Regions from separate parts of the Streptomyces rectiverticillatus genome, predicted to be linked through region 1. Evidence: riboswitches for the same ligand, from Rfam matches in the RefSeq annotation. Region 1 holds a riboswitch; the other holds the start of a gene.
What was found. A riboswitch is a leader RNA that binds a small molecule or an ion and turns the genes downstream of it on or off. The one in region 1 is predicted to bind cyclic di-AMP.

Region 1 (7,414 bases):
GCGATGCCGAGGACGGAGCGGTGGGCCGGCACACCCTCGGGGTCGAGCCGCGTGGTGCCCTCGGGGAAGGCGTGGTTGACGGCGTGGACCTGCCCGGTGAAGCCGCCGGCCAGCAGGTTGCGCAGCACGGCCCGCCCCATGCCGCCCGGCGTGCGGCCGGTGCCGATGACGGCCACGGAGCCGGGGGCGAGCAGCCGCTGCACCGAGCGGGCCTCGGCGCGCTGCTCGCGGGCCCGCTGGACGGCGAGGGAGCGGTCGGTGGGCTCCAGATCCAGTTCGAGGCGGACGACGCCGTCCTCGAAGCTGCGCTTCTGGGTGTAGCCCGCATCCGTGAACACCTTGATCATCTTGGTGTTGGCGGGCAGCACCTCGGCGCTGAAGCGCCGGATCGCGCGCTCGCGGGCCACGGCGGCGATGTGCTCCAGGAGGGCGGAGGCGACGCCGCGGCCCTGGTGGGCGTCCTGCACGAGGAAGGCGACCTCGGCCTCGTCGGCGGGCTCGGAGGCCGGCATGCCGCGGCCGTCGATGCGGTCGTAGCGGACGGTGGCGATGAACTCGCCGCCGACGGTGGCGGCGAGGCCGACCCGGTCGACGTAGTCGTGATGGGTGAAGCGGTGCACGTCCCGGTCGGAGAGGCGGGGATAGGGGGCGAAGAAGCGGTAGTACTTCGACTCGTCCGAGACCTGCTCGTAGAAGCTCACCAGGCGCTGGGCGTCGCCGGGGGTGATGGGGCGCAGGTGCGCGGTGCCGCCGTCGCGCAGCACGACGTCGGCTTCCCAGTGGGTGGGGTACGCGTACTCGGGCCCGGACTGCGCCGGCGTCGTCTGCATGGGGCCAGCGTAAGGCCGGGCACGGACATCGGGAGCGCTGCGCCGGAGCACTCCGGGCACCGTGAGACACTGGTCTAGACAACTCCTACGACTTGAAGGGCAACACCATGGCTGAGCGCCGCGTCAACGTCGGCTGGACCGAGGGCCTGCACGCCCGTCCCGCGTCGATCTTCGTCCGTGCGGCGACCGCCGCCGGCGTCCCCGTGACGATCGCCAAGGCCGACGGCAACCCGGTCAACGCCGGCTCCATGCTGGCCGTGCTGGGCCTGGGCGCCCAGGGTGGCGAGGAGATCGTCCTTTCCAGCGACGCCGAGGGCGCCGAGGCCGCTCTGGACCGTCTGGCGAAGCTGGTCGCCGAGGGTCTCGAGGAGCTCCCGGAGACCGTCTGATTCGACGGAAATCGCGTGCGGCGGGGCCGCGGCGGCCGATTGAGGGCCGCCGCGGCCCCGCTGTCGTTTTCCCGTCCGCACCCCGCGCACCCCATTCACACCCCCGCGTGCGCCCGCGTGAAATCCATGGCATTCCAGCGGTAACAGCCGGGTATTCCTTCGGCGGAAGTTCGGCCGGAGATGGTTCCTGCGGTAACACGGGACGTAAATAGGCCCGAGCCCCGGGAACGAGGTCAAGAGCCGGAGATCACCGTTCGCGCGGCCGGACCCGCATTCCGCACGCGGGCCGCCGGCACGGTGCGGCGCAGCCGGAATTCCCCCGGCGAGCGGTCCGTGCGGGCCGCCGCGATGGCCCGGGCCCGCTCCGCGTCGCCGCGGGCGACGGCGTCCACGAGGGCGCCGAGCACCTCCCAGGTGTCGACGGGCCGCGCGGGCGGCTCCGCCGCGTACACCCATGAGATCTTGAGCCGGAGCTGGGTGAGCAGGCCCGCCAGGCTCGGGCTGCCGGACGCCTGGGCGAGGGTCTCGTCGAACCAGTCCCCGAGCGGCCGCAGCTCGCCCGTACGCCCGCCCCGGGCGCGCTCCTGGCCGAGCCGGACCAGACCGCGCAGCACCTTCAGGTGCGCCTCCGTACGGCGCTGTGCGGCGCGCGCGGCGCCCAGCGGCTCCAGCAGGGCGCGGACCTCCAGCAGATCGGCGGCCTCCTGCTCGGTCGGCTCCGCGACGCAGGCGCCCGCGTGCCGCCGGGTGGTCACGAACCCCTCCGAGGCGAGGGTGCGCAGCGCCTCGCGCACGGGCACGCGCGAAACGCCGTAGCGGCGCGCGAGGACTTCTTCGGTGAGCCTGCTGCCGGGCGGAAACGTGCCGGAAACAATGTCGTCACGGATCGCCGTGCACACGGCGTGCGCGGAAATGCGACGGCCGCTCTGATTCGCTGTGCCATCACCGTTCACGTAGGGCCCCGCATGGGTGAACCTCCGCATAACCCCCGCGAAACGCGGCCGATTGACGCCTGTTCAGCGACTCTATTGCAGCCGTCCGCGATTTCCGACGGCGCACGTGAAGTCATCGATATGTTTTGGCCAACACGAGGATACGACGAAGGCCCCGGCCGGTGGGCCGGGGCCTTCGTCAGGCGAATGTGCCGCGCGGGGGCGCGGGCGGGTGCGTCAGAGGGAGACGCCGTGCTCGCTGAGGTAGGCGACCGGGTCGATGTCGGTGCCGTACGTGGCGCCGGTGCGGGCCTCGAAGTGCAGGTGCGGGCCGGTGACGTTGCCCGTGGCACCGGAGAGGCCGATCTGCTGGCCGGCGGTGACCGACTGGCCGACGCTGACGTCGATGGACGACAGGTGGCCGTACTGCGTGTAGGTGCCGTCGTTGTGCTTGATGACGACGTTGTTGCCGTAGGCGCCGCCCCAGCCGGCCTCGACGATGGTGCCCGCGCCCACGGCCTGGATCGAGGTGCCGGTCGCGGCGTGCATGTCGATGCCGGTGTGGCTGCCGGAGGACCACAGGCCGCTGGAGGCCTTGTAGGACGTGGAGACGTACGAGCCGGCGATCGGCGAGACGAAGGTGTTCAGGCGCTTGCGCTCCTGCTCGCGGGCGACGCGCTCGGCCTCCTTGCGCTCGGCCTCGGCCTTGCGCTTGGCCTCGTCCGCGGCCTTCTTGACGTCGGCGGCCTGCTGCTTGGCGGCGGTCTCGGCCTCGTGGACGGCGGTGGTCTCGGCCGCGGCGCTGCTCTGGACCTGGGCCTGCTCGCCGATGCGGCCGGCCGTGTCCTCGCCGATGACGACGGCCTGGGTCAGGCCGGTGTCCTCGGTGGGACGGTGGGCCTCGTCGGGCGAGGCGGCCAGCGCCGGGGCGGCGAAGCCCGCGACGACACCGGTGGCGGCGAGGGTGGCTATGCCCGCCGCGTTCGCGCTGACGCGAACGGCGCGGCTCGGCTTGCGGTGCTTCCCGGTGGCACGAGTGAACGCCATTGGTGAGGCTGGTCCTTTCCTTCCCTCTCGCCTACCGGGTTAGCTGACGGGTTCGGAGCAGGAAGGTCTCCTACGGATCCCTCCGGAAAGGGGCCCGATTCACCCCAGGGACACTTGGGTCCCCGGCTCCCCTGGCTCGCGCCGTACGGGGACTCGGCGATGTCTGCCCGGGCCGCGGATGCGGCGCACATCTGACGGACAGACGCTTCGACGCTAGACGCCGCCACTTTCGATCGGCAAACAGAAGCCCCATTTTGTGGCCCACGCCACAACGCAGACGTGCAACCACTCCGCTAAATCGGACATTTGGCAGGCACACGCGCCTCAGGGGCGCGCGTGCCTGCCGGTTGACGGACCGACCGGTGCGGCCGGCCCGCCGGGGGGCTTCAGCCCGTGATCACGGTCACTTCCCCGATGCCGAGGGCACGGACGGGCTCCTCGATCTGCGCGGCGTCACCGACGAGCACCGTCACCAGGCGGTCGACCGGGAAGGCGCTCACCACGGCGGCGGTGGCCTCCACCGTGCCCGTCGCGGCCAGGCGCTCGTACAGGCGCGCCTGGAAGTCGTCCGGCAGGTGCTGCTCGACCTGGTCGGCGAGGGTGCCCGCGACGGCCGCCGCCGTCTCGTACTTCAGCGGGGCGACGCCGACCAGATTCTGCACGGCGGAGTCGCGCTCCTCGTCCGTCAGGCCCCCGGCGGCGAGGGTGCGCAGGACGGTCCACAGGTCCTCCAGCGCGGGGCCGGTGGAGGCGGTGTCCACCGAGCCGCTGATGGCGAGCATGGCCGCGCCGGTGCCCTCCGGGGTGGACAGCAGCACCTGGCCGAAGGCCCGCACGCCGTAGGTGTAGCCCTTCTCCTCGCGCAGGACGCGGTCCAGGCGGGAGGTGAGGGTGCCGCCCAGGCAGTACGTGCCGACGCTCTGGGCGGGCCAGACCTGGCCGTGCCGGTCGGCGCCGATGCGGCCGATGAGGAGCTGCGTCTGGACCGCGCCGGGGCGGTCCACGATGACGACGCGGCCGGTGTCGTCCGCGGTGACCGGCTTGAGCGGGTACGGCTCGGCCGGGGAGCCCGTCCAGGCGCCGAGGGAGTCGGCGAGGGCCGCGTCGAGGTCGACCCCGGTGAAGTCGCCGACGACCACGGCGGTCGTGGTGGCGGGGCGCACATGGGCCTCGTAGAAGGCCCGCACGGAGGCGGCGTCGATGCGGGCGACGGTCTCCTCGGTGCCCTGGCGCGGGCGGGACATCCGCGAGCCGGCCGGGAAGAGCTCCTTGGAGAGCGCCATGGCGGCCCGGCGGGCGGGGTTGGCCAGCTCGTGCGGGATCTCGTCCAGGCGGTTGCCCACCAGCCGCTCGACCTCGTGGTCGGGGAAGGCGGGGGCGCGCAGCGCGTCGGCCACGAGGCCGAGGGCCTTGCCGAGCCGGGAGGCGGGGACCTCCAGGGACAGGCGCACGCCGGGGTGGTCGGCGTGGGCGTCGAGGGTGGCGCCGCAGCGCTCCAGCTCGGCGGTGAACTCCTCGGCGGTGTGCTTGTCGGTGCCCTCCGACAGGGCGCGCGCCATGATGGTGGCGACGCCGTCGAGGCCCTCGGGCTCCGCGGCGAGGGGGGCCACGACGTTGATGTCGACGGCGACGACCTGCTGGCCCGGGCGGTGGCAGCGCAGCACCGTCAGGCCGTTGGGGAGCGTGCCGCGCTCGGGGGCGGGGAAGGCCCAGGGGGCCGCGGGGCCGGCCTGGGGCTGCGGGTGGAAGTCCATGGAAGGCTGGGCAGGCTGGGCGGGGGCCACGGCGTCGCTCACTTGGCCGTCTCCTCTTCTTCGGCGTTCTCGTCGGCGGCGGGGGCGGCGGCCTCGATGGGCTCGTACACCAGCACGGCGCGGTTGTCGGGGCGCAGGCGGGCCTGGGCGACCTGCCGCACCTCCTCCGGCGTGATGTCCAGGACGCGCTGCACGGCGGTGAGGGCGAGCTGGGGGTCGCCGAACAGCACCGCGAAGCGGCACAGTTCGTCGGCGCGGCCGCTGACGGTGGAGAGCCGGTCCAGCCACTCGCGCTCCAGCTGGGCCTGGGCGCGCTCCATCTCCGCGGGGGTCGGGCCCTCGGCGGCGAAGCGGGCGAGCTCCTCGTCGACGGCGGCCTCGATGCCGGCCACCTCGGCGCCGCCGGACGCCTTGACGTCCAGCCAGCCCAGCGAGGGGGCGCCGGCGAGCCGCAGCAGGCCGAAGCCGGCGGCGACGGCGGAGCGGTCGTGGCGGACCAGGCGGTTGTGCAGGCGGGAGGACTCGCCGCCGCCGAGGACGGTGACGGCCAGGTCGGCGGCGTCGGCCTCGCGGGAGCCGTCCTGCGGGAGGCGGTAGGCGGCCATCATGGCGCGGGCCGGGACCTCCTCGCGGACGACCTGGCGCAGCTCCTCGCCGATGACGTCGGGCAGGCTGCCGTCGCGCGGGGGCTGCTTGCCGTCGTGCGCGGGGATCGAGCCGAAGTACTTCTCGATCCAGGCGAGGGTCTGCTCGGGGTCGATGTCGCCGACGACCGACAGGACGGCGTTGCCCGGAGCGTAGTAGGTGCGGAAGAAGGCGCGGGCGTCTTCCAAAGAGGCCGCGTCCAGGTCGGCCATGGAGCCGATCGGGGTGTGGTGGTACGGGTGGCCGTCCGGGAAGACCATGGCGGTCAGCCGCTCGAAGGCGGTGCCGTAGGGGACGTTGTCGTAGCGCTGGCGGCGCTCGTTCTTGACGACGTCGCGCTGGTTCTCCATCGACTCGTCGTCGAGGGCGGTGAGCAGGGAGCCCATCCGGTCGGCCTCGAGCCACAGGGCCAGCTCCAGCTGGTGCGCCGGCATGGTCTCGAAGTAGTTGGTGCGCTCGAAGCTGGTGGTGCCGTTGAGGGAGCCGCCGGCGCCCTGAACCAGCTCGAAATGGCCGTTCCCCTTGACCTGTGCCGAGCCCTGGAACATAAGGTGCTCGAAGAGGTGGGCGAGGCCTGTGCGGCCCTTGACCTCATGGCGCGAGCCGACGTCGTACCAGAGGCAGACGGCGGCGACCGGGGTCAGATGGTCTTCGGAGAGCACCACCCGCAGGCCGTTGGCCAGCCGGTGCTCGGTCGCTGTGAGGCCGCCGGTACCGGCCTGTTGCGTGGCCGTGTGACCCATGGGCATGTACGTCCCTTCGATCGCTTGAAATCTCGCGCCGGTGCGCGATGACTCGCGTGATGAGCAGTGCTGTCACTGTATGCAAGCGCGCTGACATCCGGCGAAGTTCCCGGCGCGGTGCCCCCTTACGGACGGGTCGTGTCCGGTGTTGTCAGTGGCGCGGTCCACAATGGTCCGCGTCAGCACCCTGCCTCGGCAATCGATCGAAGGAGCCGCAGCCGCGATGGCCCGCCGCAGCACGAAGACCCCGCCGCCGGAGAACTTCGAGGAGCGCATCCTCGACATCGACGTCGTCGACGAGATGCAGGGTTCCTTCCTCGAGTACGCCTACTCCGTCATCTACTCCCGGGCCCTGCCCGACGCGCGCGACGGCCTCAAGCCGGTCCACCGCCGGATCCTCTACCAGATGAACGAGATGGGCCTGCGCCCCGACCGCGGCTACGTGAAGTGCGCCCGCGTCGTGGGCGAGGTGATGGGTAAGCTCCACCCCCACGGCGACGCCTCCATCTACGACGCCCTGGTGCGCATGGCGCAGCCGTTCTCCATGCGCGTGCCGCTGGTCGACGGCCACGGCAACTTCGGCTCCCTCGGCAATGACGACCCGCCCGCGGCCATGCGTTACACCGAGGCCCGGATGGCGTCGGCGACGTCCCTGATGACGGAGTCGATCGACGAGGACACCGTCGATTTCACGCCGAACTACGACGGCAGTGAGCAGGAGCCCGTGGCCCTGCCCGCCGCCTATCCGAACCTGCTGGTCAACGGCGCGTCCGGGATCGCGGTCGGCATGGCGACGAACATGCCGCCGCACAACCTCGGCGAGGTCGTCGCGGCCGCCCGGCACCTGATCAAGCACCCGGGCGCCGACCTCGACACGCTGATGAAGTACATCCCCGGCCCGGACCTGCCCACGGGCGGCCGGATCGTCGGCCTCAGCGGCGTGCGCGACGCCTACGAGACGGGCCGCGGCACGTTCAAGATCCGCGCCACCGTCTCCGTGGAGACCGTGACGGCCCGCCGCAAGGGCCTGGTCGTCACCGAGCTGCCCTTCACCGTCGGCCCCGAGAAGGTCAT
Region 2 (7,414 bases), 2.1 Mb from region 1:
TGATCACCAAGCCGCGGCGCCGTGGCCCCGGGCGCGATGCCACCTGGTGCCGTTTCTACGAGCACGCCTTCCTGCTGGAGGGCGGCGGCGAGCTCAGCCTGTGGGAGCTGGAGCACAATATGAACGCCGACGGCCGCCTGGTCTGCGAGGTCTATCTGGACGAGGCGGAGGCCGAGGTGGCGGCGGACCGTCACGCCCGTTCCCAGGGCGTGGAGCTGTAGTGGGGCCGTAGCGGGCTGTGGTGGAGCTGTAGCGGCACCGGGCTGCCGCGGGGCTGCGCACCGTCGGCGGGCGGGTGAAACGGGGGCCGCCGACGTGTGCTACGCTTAACTGACGTTTCAGTTGTGGTACCCATGAACTCGTGTGCGCCTGACGGTTATGTGAACCGAGGGCGCATTTTTGTTTTTGCCGGTCTTTGTCCGGTGTGGGGCCCATTTGCATCCACTAAGGAGATAGACATGGCTACTGGCACCGTGAAGTGGTTCAACTCGGAAAAGGGCTTCGGCTTCATCGAGCAGGACGGCGGCGGCCCCGACGTCTTCGCCCACTACTCGAACATCGCCTCCAACGGCTTCCGTGAGCTGTTCGAGGGCCAGAAGGTTTCCTTCGACGTCACGCAGGGCCAGAAGGGCCTGCAGGCCGAGAACATCGTCGCTGCCTGACGATGATGCCCGCCCGGTCCGTCTGACGGCGGTCCCGGGCTCCGCATGAAGCACCAGGCAATGGGGCCCGCACCTCGGGGTGCGGGCCCCATTGCTGCCCCTGCGCCGGCCGGCGCCCGTATGCCGGCCGTCGTCCCGCACCAGCGCGCCCAGGCTTTTCCGCCGTCCGACCGTTCTCGTTCCGGACGGTCTCGCGATGCGAAGTCTCCCTTTCGGGCGTGCCACCCCCATTGAGGGAAGGTCCCACCCGTATGACTCGCTCCGCCCGCCCCGCCCGCCCCCGCGGCCCCCAGCAGAACCGTGGTGCCCAGCAGAACCGCAGCTCCCAGCAGGGCGGCCGCGTCGGCGCCCAGTCGTCGCGCCGCAAGCCCGCCGCCGCCCCCCAGGGCGACTTCGAGACCCCGGTCAGCACCACCCCGGCGCTGCCGCCGGTGGCGTCCTTCGCCGACCTGGACATGCCCGCCGGTCTGCTCTCCACGCTGACCCGCGAGGGCGTCACCGAGCCGTTCCCGATCCAGGCCGCGACGCTGCCGAACTCGCTCACCGGCCGTGACGTCCTCGGCCGCGGCCGCACCGGCTCCGGCAAGACCCTCGCGTTCGGCCTGGCCCTGCTGGCCCGTACGGCCGGCCGCCGCGCCGAGCCCGGCCGCCCGCTCGCCCTCGTGCTCGTCCCCACCCGCGAGCTCGCGCAGCAGGTCACCGACTCGCTCGCCCCGTACGCCACCGCCGTGAACCTGCGGACGGCCACGGTCGTCGGCGGCATGTCCATCGGCCGGCAGGCCCAGACGCTCGCGCGCGGCGCCGAGGTGCTCGTCGCCACCCCCGGGCGGCTCGCGGACCTCATCCAGCGCGGTGACTGCAAGCTCGGCGACGTGCGGATCACGGTCCTGGACGAGGCCGACCAGATGGCCGACATGGGCTTCCTGCCGCAGGTCACCAAGCTGCTGGACCAGGTCGACCCCGAGGGGCAGCGGATGCTGTTCTCCGCGACCCTCGACCGCAACGTCGACCGGCTCGTCCGCCGCTTCCTCTCCGACCCGGTGACGCACTCCGTCGACGCGTCGGTGGGCGCGGTCGTCACGATGGACCACCACCTGCTGCACGTCACCGAGACGGACAAGAAGGACACGGTCACCCGGATCGCCGCCCGCGACGGCCGCGTGATCATGTTCGTGGACACCAAGCGCGGTGCCGACCGCCTGGTGAAGAAGCTGCTGTCCGAGGGCGTGCGCGCCGCCGCCCTGCACGGCGGCAAGAGCCAGCCGCAGCGCAACCGCACCCTGGACCTCTTCCGCACCCAGGAAGTCACCGCGCTGATCGCCACGAACGTGGCCGCGCGCGGCATCCACATCGACGGCCTCGACCTCGTCGTGAACGTCGACCCGCCCATGGACCACAAGGACTACCTGCACCGCGGCGGCCGTACGGCCCGCGCGGGCGAGTCCGGCACGGTCGTCACGCTCGTGCTGCCGGAGCAGCGCCGCGAGATGAGCCGGATGATGGTCACGGCCAAGATCTCCCCGAACGTCGTCACGGTCGGCCCGAAGGACGAGGAGCTCGTCCGCATCACGGGCGCCCAGGAGCCCAGCGGCGTGCCGGTGGTCATCGCGCCGCCGGTGCCGGCCCAGTCGACGCCGCGGAAGCGGTCGGGCGGGGGCGGCGCGAGCGCCGGGTCCGCCGGTGGGGCTGCGGCTGCTGCCGGGTCGCGCGGCTCCCGGGGCACCCGTGGCTCGCGCGGCGGGCGTGGCGGTCGTGGCCGGGTGCGTACGGAGATGTCTTCCGGGGCGTCGTCGTCTTCGTCGTCTTCTTCGTCGTCCTCTGCGTCTTACGGTTCGGGCGGTTCGGGTGGCTCGGGCCGGGGTGCCGGGCGGGCGTCCGGTGGCGCTTCCGGTGCGGCTTCCGGCCGGGGTGCCGGCAGGAGCGGTGCCGGCCGGGGCGCCGGGGGCGCACGGGAGCGCCGCTCCTCGTAAGGCCCTTGCTTCACCTCCTCCGGGGCTTACCTCCCCGGTTGGCCCAGCACCGTTCGCCTGCCGACCTCCCGCCCGGAAGGGTGGGAGGTCGTGACGTGCGGGACTGCCGGTCAGGAGAGAGTGCGGTGGGCAAGCGAGAGAGCCGTTCTGCCCGCCGTGCTGCCGGGGGCGCCGCCGGGGGCATGGGTAGTGGCAGTGGCAGTGGCAGTGGCAGTGGCGCGGGCGGTGGCGCGTCCAGCGGCACCAGTAGGCGCAGCACGTTCCGCCGTACGGCGCGCCCGGCCGTGCGCCGGGCCGTCCGCAGGCTCCCGGCCGTTCTGATCGTCGGCGCCGTACTCTTCGACCTCGGGGCGCCCGCGCACTACACGTGCGCCCCCTTCCTCTCCGCCGCGCCCCTCGTCGCGGCGCCGCTGCACACCCTCCGCGTCACGGTCACGGCCGCCCTGGCCGCCGTGGCGGTCGCGGTCGGCCTCGTGTTCTACCACCGGCCGTCCGACACCGGTGAGGCGCTGGCCGAGATCGCGACCATCGGTGCGGTCTCCCTGGTCGCGCTCGGCATCAACCGCATCGCCCGTCGCAGCGATCAGCAGCTCGCCTCCGCCCGGGGCATCGCGGAGGCGGCCCAGCGCGCCGTCCTGCCCGCGCCCCCGTCCCGGATCGGCGGCCTCCGCGTGGCCGCGCGCTACGTCGCCGCCCAGGCGGACGCCCGGATCGGCGGCGATCTGTACGCGGTCCAGGACACCCCGTACGGCGTACGCGTCATCGTCGGCGACGTCCGCGGCAAGGGCCTGGGTGCGGTCGAGGCAGTCGCCGTGGTGATCGGCGCCTTCCGGGAGGCGGCCGAGCAGGAGCCCACGCTGGAGGGGCTCGCGGGACGGCTGGAGCACGCGCTCCAGCGGGAGGGCGCGCGGCGGGCGAACCTGCGCGCCGACGCCGTGGACCGGTCCGAGGGTTTCACCACGGCCGTACTGGCGGAGCTGCCGCCGGGGGAGCCCGTCTTCCGGCTGCTGAACCGCGGCCACCCCTCACCGCTCCTGCTGCACGCGGACGGCCGCATCGGCGTGGCCGACCCCGCCGTCCCCGCGCTGCCGCTCGGTCTGGGCGAGCTGGGGGTGTGGCCGGACCGGGCGGAGGAGCGGGAGTTCCCCGCGGGGTCGATGCTGCTGCTGATGACGGACGGGGTGACCGAGGCGAGGGACGCCGGCGGTACGTTCTACGATCTCCGGGCCGGGCTGACGGGCTGCCGGTTCAAGAACCCGGAGGCGCTGCTGGACGCCCTGGTCGCGGACGTCGCGCGCCATTCGGAGGGTCAGGCCGCGGACGACATGGCGCTGTTGGCGATCCGGCGCGGCGAGCGGATCGAACAGCATTTCGTAGAAAGTATCGACAGGTTCCGCGGGCGCACATCCCGTGAAGACGTGCCCGAGGGCATCGGTGGATTCGGGCGTTCGGCTTGGAATCCACCCGGCACGTCTATTAACGTTCGATAACGGAGCGCGGTTGTCGCAACGCCGCAAGAGGCGATGCGCCGTGCGCCGTCGCCGAATCCCGCGGGCACAGCACCACCTGATACGCCGGCAAGTTCTGGGAACCGGGGAACCACCACCCTGGGGTGAATCGGGCCGCGCGCGGCCCGTAGGAGACCTTCCTGCTCCGAACCCGTCAGCTAACCCGGTAGGCGAGAAGGAAGGAAAGGAGTGCCTCCGTGGCATCCAACGAGCCTGCCGCGTACGACCCGCCGCTGGTCCCGGCGTACGTACCCCCGTACGACCCGGAGCCCGAGCCCGAGCCCCGGCCGGGGCTGCGGTACGAGACGGGGACCGCGTACGACCCCGAGCCGTCGTCCACCCCCACCTCCTACCGGCCGTCCGTCTACAACGCCTTCGGCACGGGCCGCGGCCGCCACCGCGTCGTGAAGCAGCGCGGCGGCACGATGGCCCGCAGCGGCGCGGTGCTCGGTGTGGGCGTCATCGCGGCGGTCGGCGCGGGCGGCATGGCGCACGCCCAGGACCGCCCGGCGACGTCCATATCCATGCCCGACCTGGCCCAGCTGCCGGGAGTGGGCTCGTTCTTCGCGGGGAGCGCGGCGGGCTCGGTCGATTCCGCCGCCGACGCCGAATTCGCCGGTGAGGAAAGCGCATCGGCCGCAGTGCAGATGGCCGAGAGCGCGGCGACGGCGGGTGAGGCGCTCCGGGCGAGAATCCTGGAGCAGGCCGACCACCAGCAGGGCGTGGCCGTGGCCGAGGCGCAGGCGGCGCAGGTGAGGCAGGCCGCGGAGACGCAGAAGAAGGCGGCGGAGCGGAAGGCGGCGGAGGCGGAGAAGGAGCGGGAGGGGGCCGAGGCGCCCGAGACGTCCGAGGAGCCGCAGGCGCGGGCGGCGGCACCGAAGCAGCAGCAGACGGCGAAGCAAGAGGCACCGCAGCACCAGACGGCGAAGAAGCAGACGCCGAAGAAGCAGACGCCGAAGAAGCAGCGATCCGCTCAGGCTGCCACTCCCGCTCAGGCTCCCGCTCCCGCCCCGGCGGCTCGCCACTCCACCTCCGGCGCGTTCAAGCTCCCCCTCGCCTCGTACACCCTGACGGCCGGCTTCGGCCAGGCGGGGAACATGTGGTCCGCGAACCACACGGGGGAGGACTTCGCAGCCCCGACCGGCACGCCGGTGAGGGCGGTCGGCGGCGGCAAGATCGTTCAAGCCGGCTGGGCGGGGGCGTACGGCTATCGCATCGTCCTGAGGCTCGACGACGGTACGGAGCTGTGGTTCTGCCACCTGTCGTCGATGGTCGTCACGTCGGGGAAGGTCGCTCCGGGCCAGGTCATAGGTCGTGTCGGTGCGACGGGCAACGTCACCGGCCCGCACCTGCACCTGGAGGTGCGGCCGGGCGGGGGCGCGCCGATCGACCCGCTGGGGTGGCTGAGGAACAGGGGCCTGCAGCCGTAGCGGGCGCGGGACCGGCGGGCGGCGTACCGCAGGGGGTGGCGAGGAGCGGAAATGGAATACCCACTCCCGCAAGGACGCTGAAGTGATGCATGGCTGACATTCACAAGAAGATCGGCAACCTCTCCGTCCACCCGCTGGCCCTCGGCGGCAACGTCTTCGGATGGACCGCGGACGAGGCGGAATCCTTCGCCGTCCTCGACGCGTACGCGGCGGCGGGCGGCAATTTCATCGACACCGCCGACGTCTATTCGGCCTGGGTCCCGGGCAACGAGGGCGGCGAGTCGGAAACCGTCATCGGCAATTGGTTCGCTTCGCGCGGCAACCGTGCCGACATCGTCCTCGCCACGAAGGTCGGCGCGGGCGTCCCGGAGCCGCGGGGCCTGCGCGCATCGGTGATCAAGGCGGGCGTGGAGGAATCCCTCCGCCGCCTGCGTACCGACTACATCGACCTCTACTACACGCACTACGACGACCCGTCGGTGCCGGTGGAGGAGTTCATCACCGCTCTCGACGCGCTGGTGAAGGAGGGCAAGGTCCGCGAGATCGCGGCCTCGAACATCACGCCGGAGCGCCTGCAGGAGTCGCTGGAGTTCTCGGAGACGACCGGCCTGGCGAAGTACGTGGCGATTCAGCCCCACTACAACCTGGTCTCGCGCGACACCTACGAGGGCGACCTGGCGGCCGTGGCGGAGAAGCACGGCCTGGCAGCCGTCCCGTACTACGCCCTGGCCTCGGGTTTCCTCACCGGCAAGTACCGCCCGGGCAAGACGGTGGACAGCGCACGCGCGGGGAAGGCCGGCGAGTATCTCGCCTCCGAGCGCGGGCAGCGCGTCCTGACGGCCCTGGACGAGGTGGCAGCGGCCCACGGGGCCGAGCTCGCCACGGTCGCCCTGGCCTGGCTCGCGGCCCGGCCCACCGTGGCGACCCCCTTGGCCAGCGCCCGCACGGTGCAGCAGCTCAAGCCGCTGCTGGCGGTGGCGGACCTGAAGCTGACGGACGCGGAACTGAAGCGCCTGACGGAGGCATCGGCGTAGGCAGCGAGGCAGGGCTTCGGGCGGAAGAACCCCGCCCGAAGCCCTGCCCTGCCCATCAAGCCCGGCTCTCGGCCACCCAAGAGGCCAGGGCCACGGCCCCGGCCACCCCGAACACGGCCGGCCAGGCCCCGACCTTCTTGGCCAGCGGATGCGACCCGGCGAACGCGGCAACGTACAGCCCGGTCAGCGCAGCAGCCTTGGGCGCCCCGACCTTCCCGGCCCACTGCCGAGCAGCCACACCACCGGCCACAGCCAGCGCCACCCCACCGAGCGGCCGCTTCTTCGTCCACCGAGCAACGCCATACCCACCGACAAGCCCACCAGCAGCAACAACAGCCGTAGGAACCTGAGCCATCCCGCACCTCCGCATCAAAGGACAACGACCTCCCCCAAAGCTAACTTCATGGGGCGGCGTGGGCGGAGCGCGGGGCGTAGCCGCGTGGTTGCGCTTCCGCGTACGGCCGGGCGCCCCCGCTTACGGGCCGGGCGTCGCCATGAGCAGTGTCGGCACCATCAGCGGCGCTGCGGCTGAAACGGTCTGAGGCAGGGGTACCCAGGTGAGCCCGGTCATGCGCGGACAGTCGCAGTCCAGGTCGCCGTCGATCCCCAGCCGGGGCTCTCCGTCAGTGACCCGGACGCTGTAACAGGCGGTCCAGCCCGATGGATACGGCACGTCGTAGAGGAATTCCGCCGACAGGGGGTGCAGCCCGACCTCTTCGCGCACTTCTCGCATCGCAGCCTGTTCTGCACTCTCATCGGGCGCGATGCCCCCGCCGGGCAACGTCCAGTACTCCTGTCCGTCATGGCGCC

Region 2: another riboswitch for cyclic di-AMP. It lies ahead of FGW37_RS14955 (M23 family metallopeptidase); the one in region 1 lies ahead of FGW37_RS24310 (M23 family metallopeptidase).

The regions. Positions count from the first base shown of each region.
Region 1 covers NZ_CP040752.1:5,540,990-5,548,403, reverse strand. Annotated here, with positions in the region: gene FGW37_RS24325 (bifunctional acetate--CoA ligase family protein/GNAT family N-acetyltransferase) at 1-830, opposite strand, end outside; gene FGW37_RS24320 (HPr family phosphocarrier protein) at 938-1,219, shown strand; gene FGW37_RS24315 (GntR family transcriptional regulator) at 1,453-2,118, opposite strand; gene FGW37_RS24310 (M23 family metallopeptidase) at 2,389-3,198, opposite strand; cyclic di-AMP (ydaO/yuaA leader) riboswitch at 3,212-3,367, opposite strand; gene FGW37_RS24305 (M16 family metallopeptidase) at 3,585-4,952, opposite strand; gene FGW37_RS24300 (M16 family metallopeptidase) at 4,991-6,340, opposite strand; gene FGW37_RS24295 (DNA gyrase/topoisomerase IV subunit A) at 6,564-7,414, shown strand, end outside.
Region 2 covers NZ_CP040752.1:3,480,556-3,487,969, reverse strand. Annotated here, with positions in the region: gene FGW37_RS14975 (DUF6227 family protein) at 1-221, shown strand, start outside; gene FGW37_RS14970 (cold-shock protein) at 459-662, shown strand; gene FGW37_RS14965 (DEAD/DEAH box helicase) at 914-2,632, shown strand; gene FGW37_RS14960 (PP2C family protein-serine/threonine phosphatase) at 2,815-4,122, shown strand; cyclic di-AMP (ydaO/yuaA leader) riboswitch at 4,195-4,328, shown strand; gene FGW37_RS14955 (M23 family metallopeptidase) at 4,338-5,570, shown strand; gene FGW37_RS14950 (aldo/keto reductase) at 5,660-6,604, shown strand; gene FGW37_RS14945 (hypothetical protein) at 6,660-6,959, opposite strand; gene FGW37_RS14940 (NUDIX hydrolase) at 7,080-7,414, opposite strand, start outside.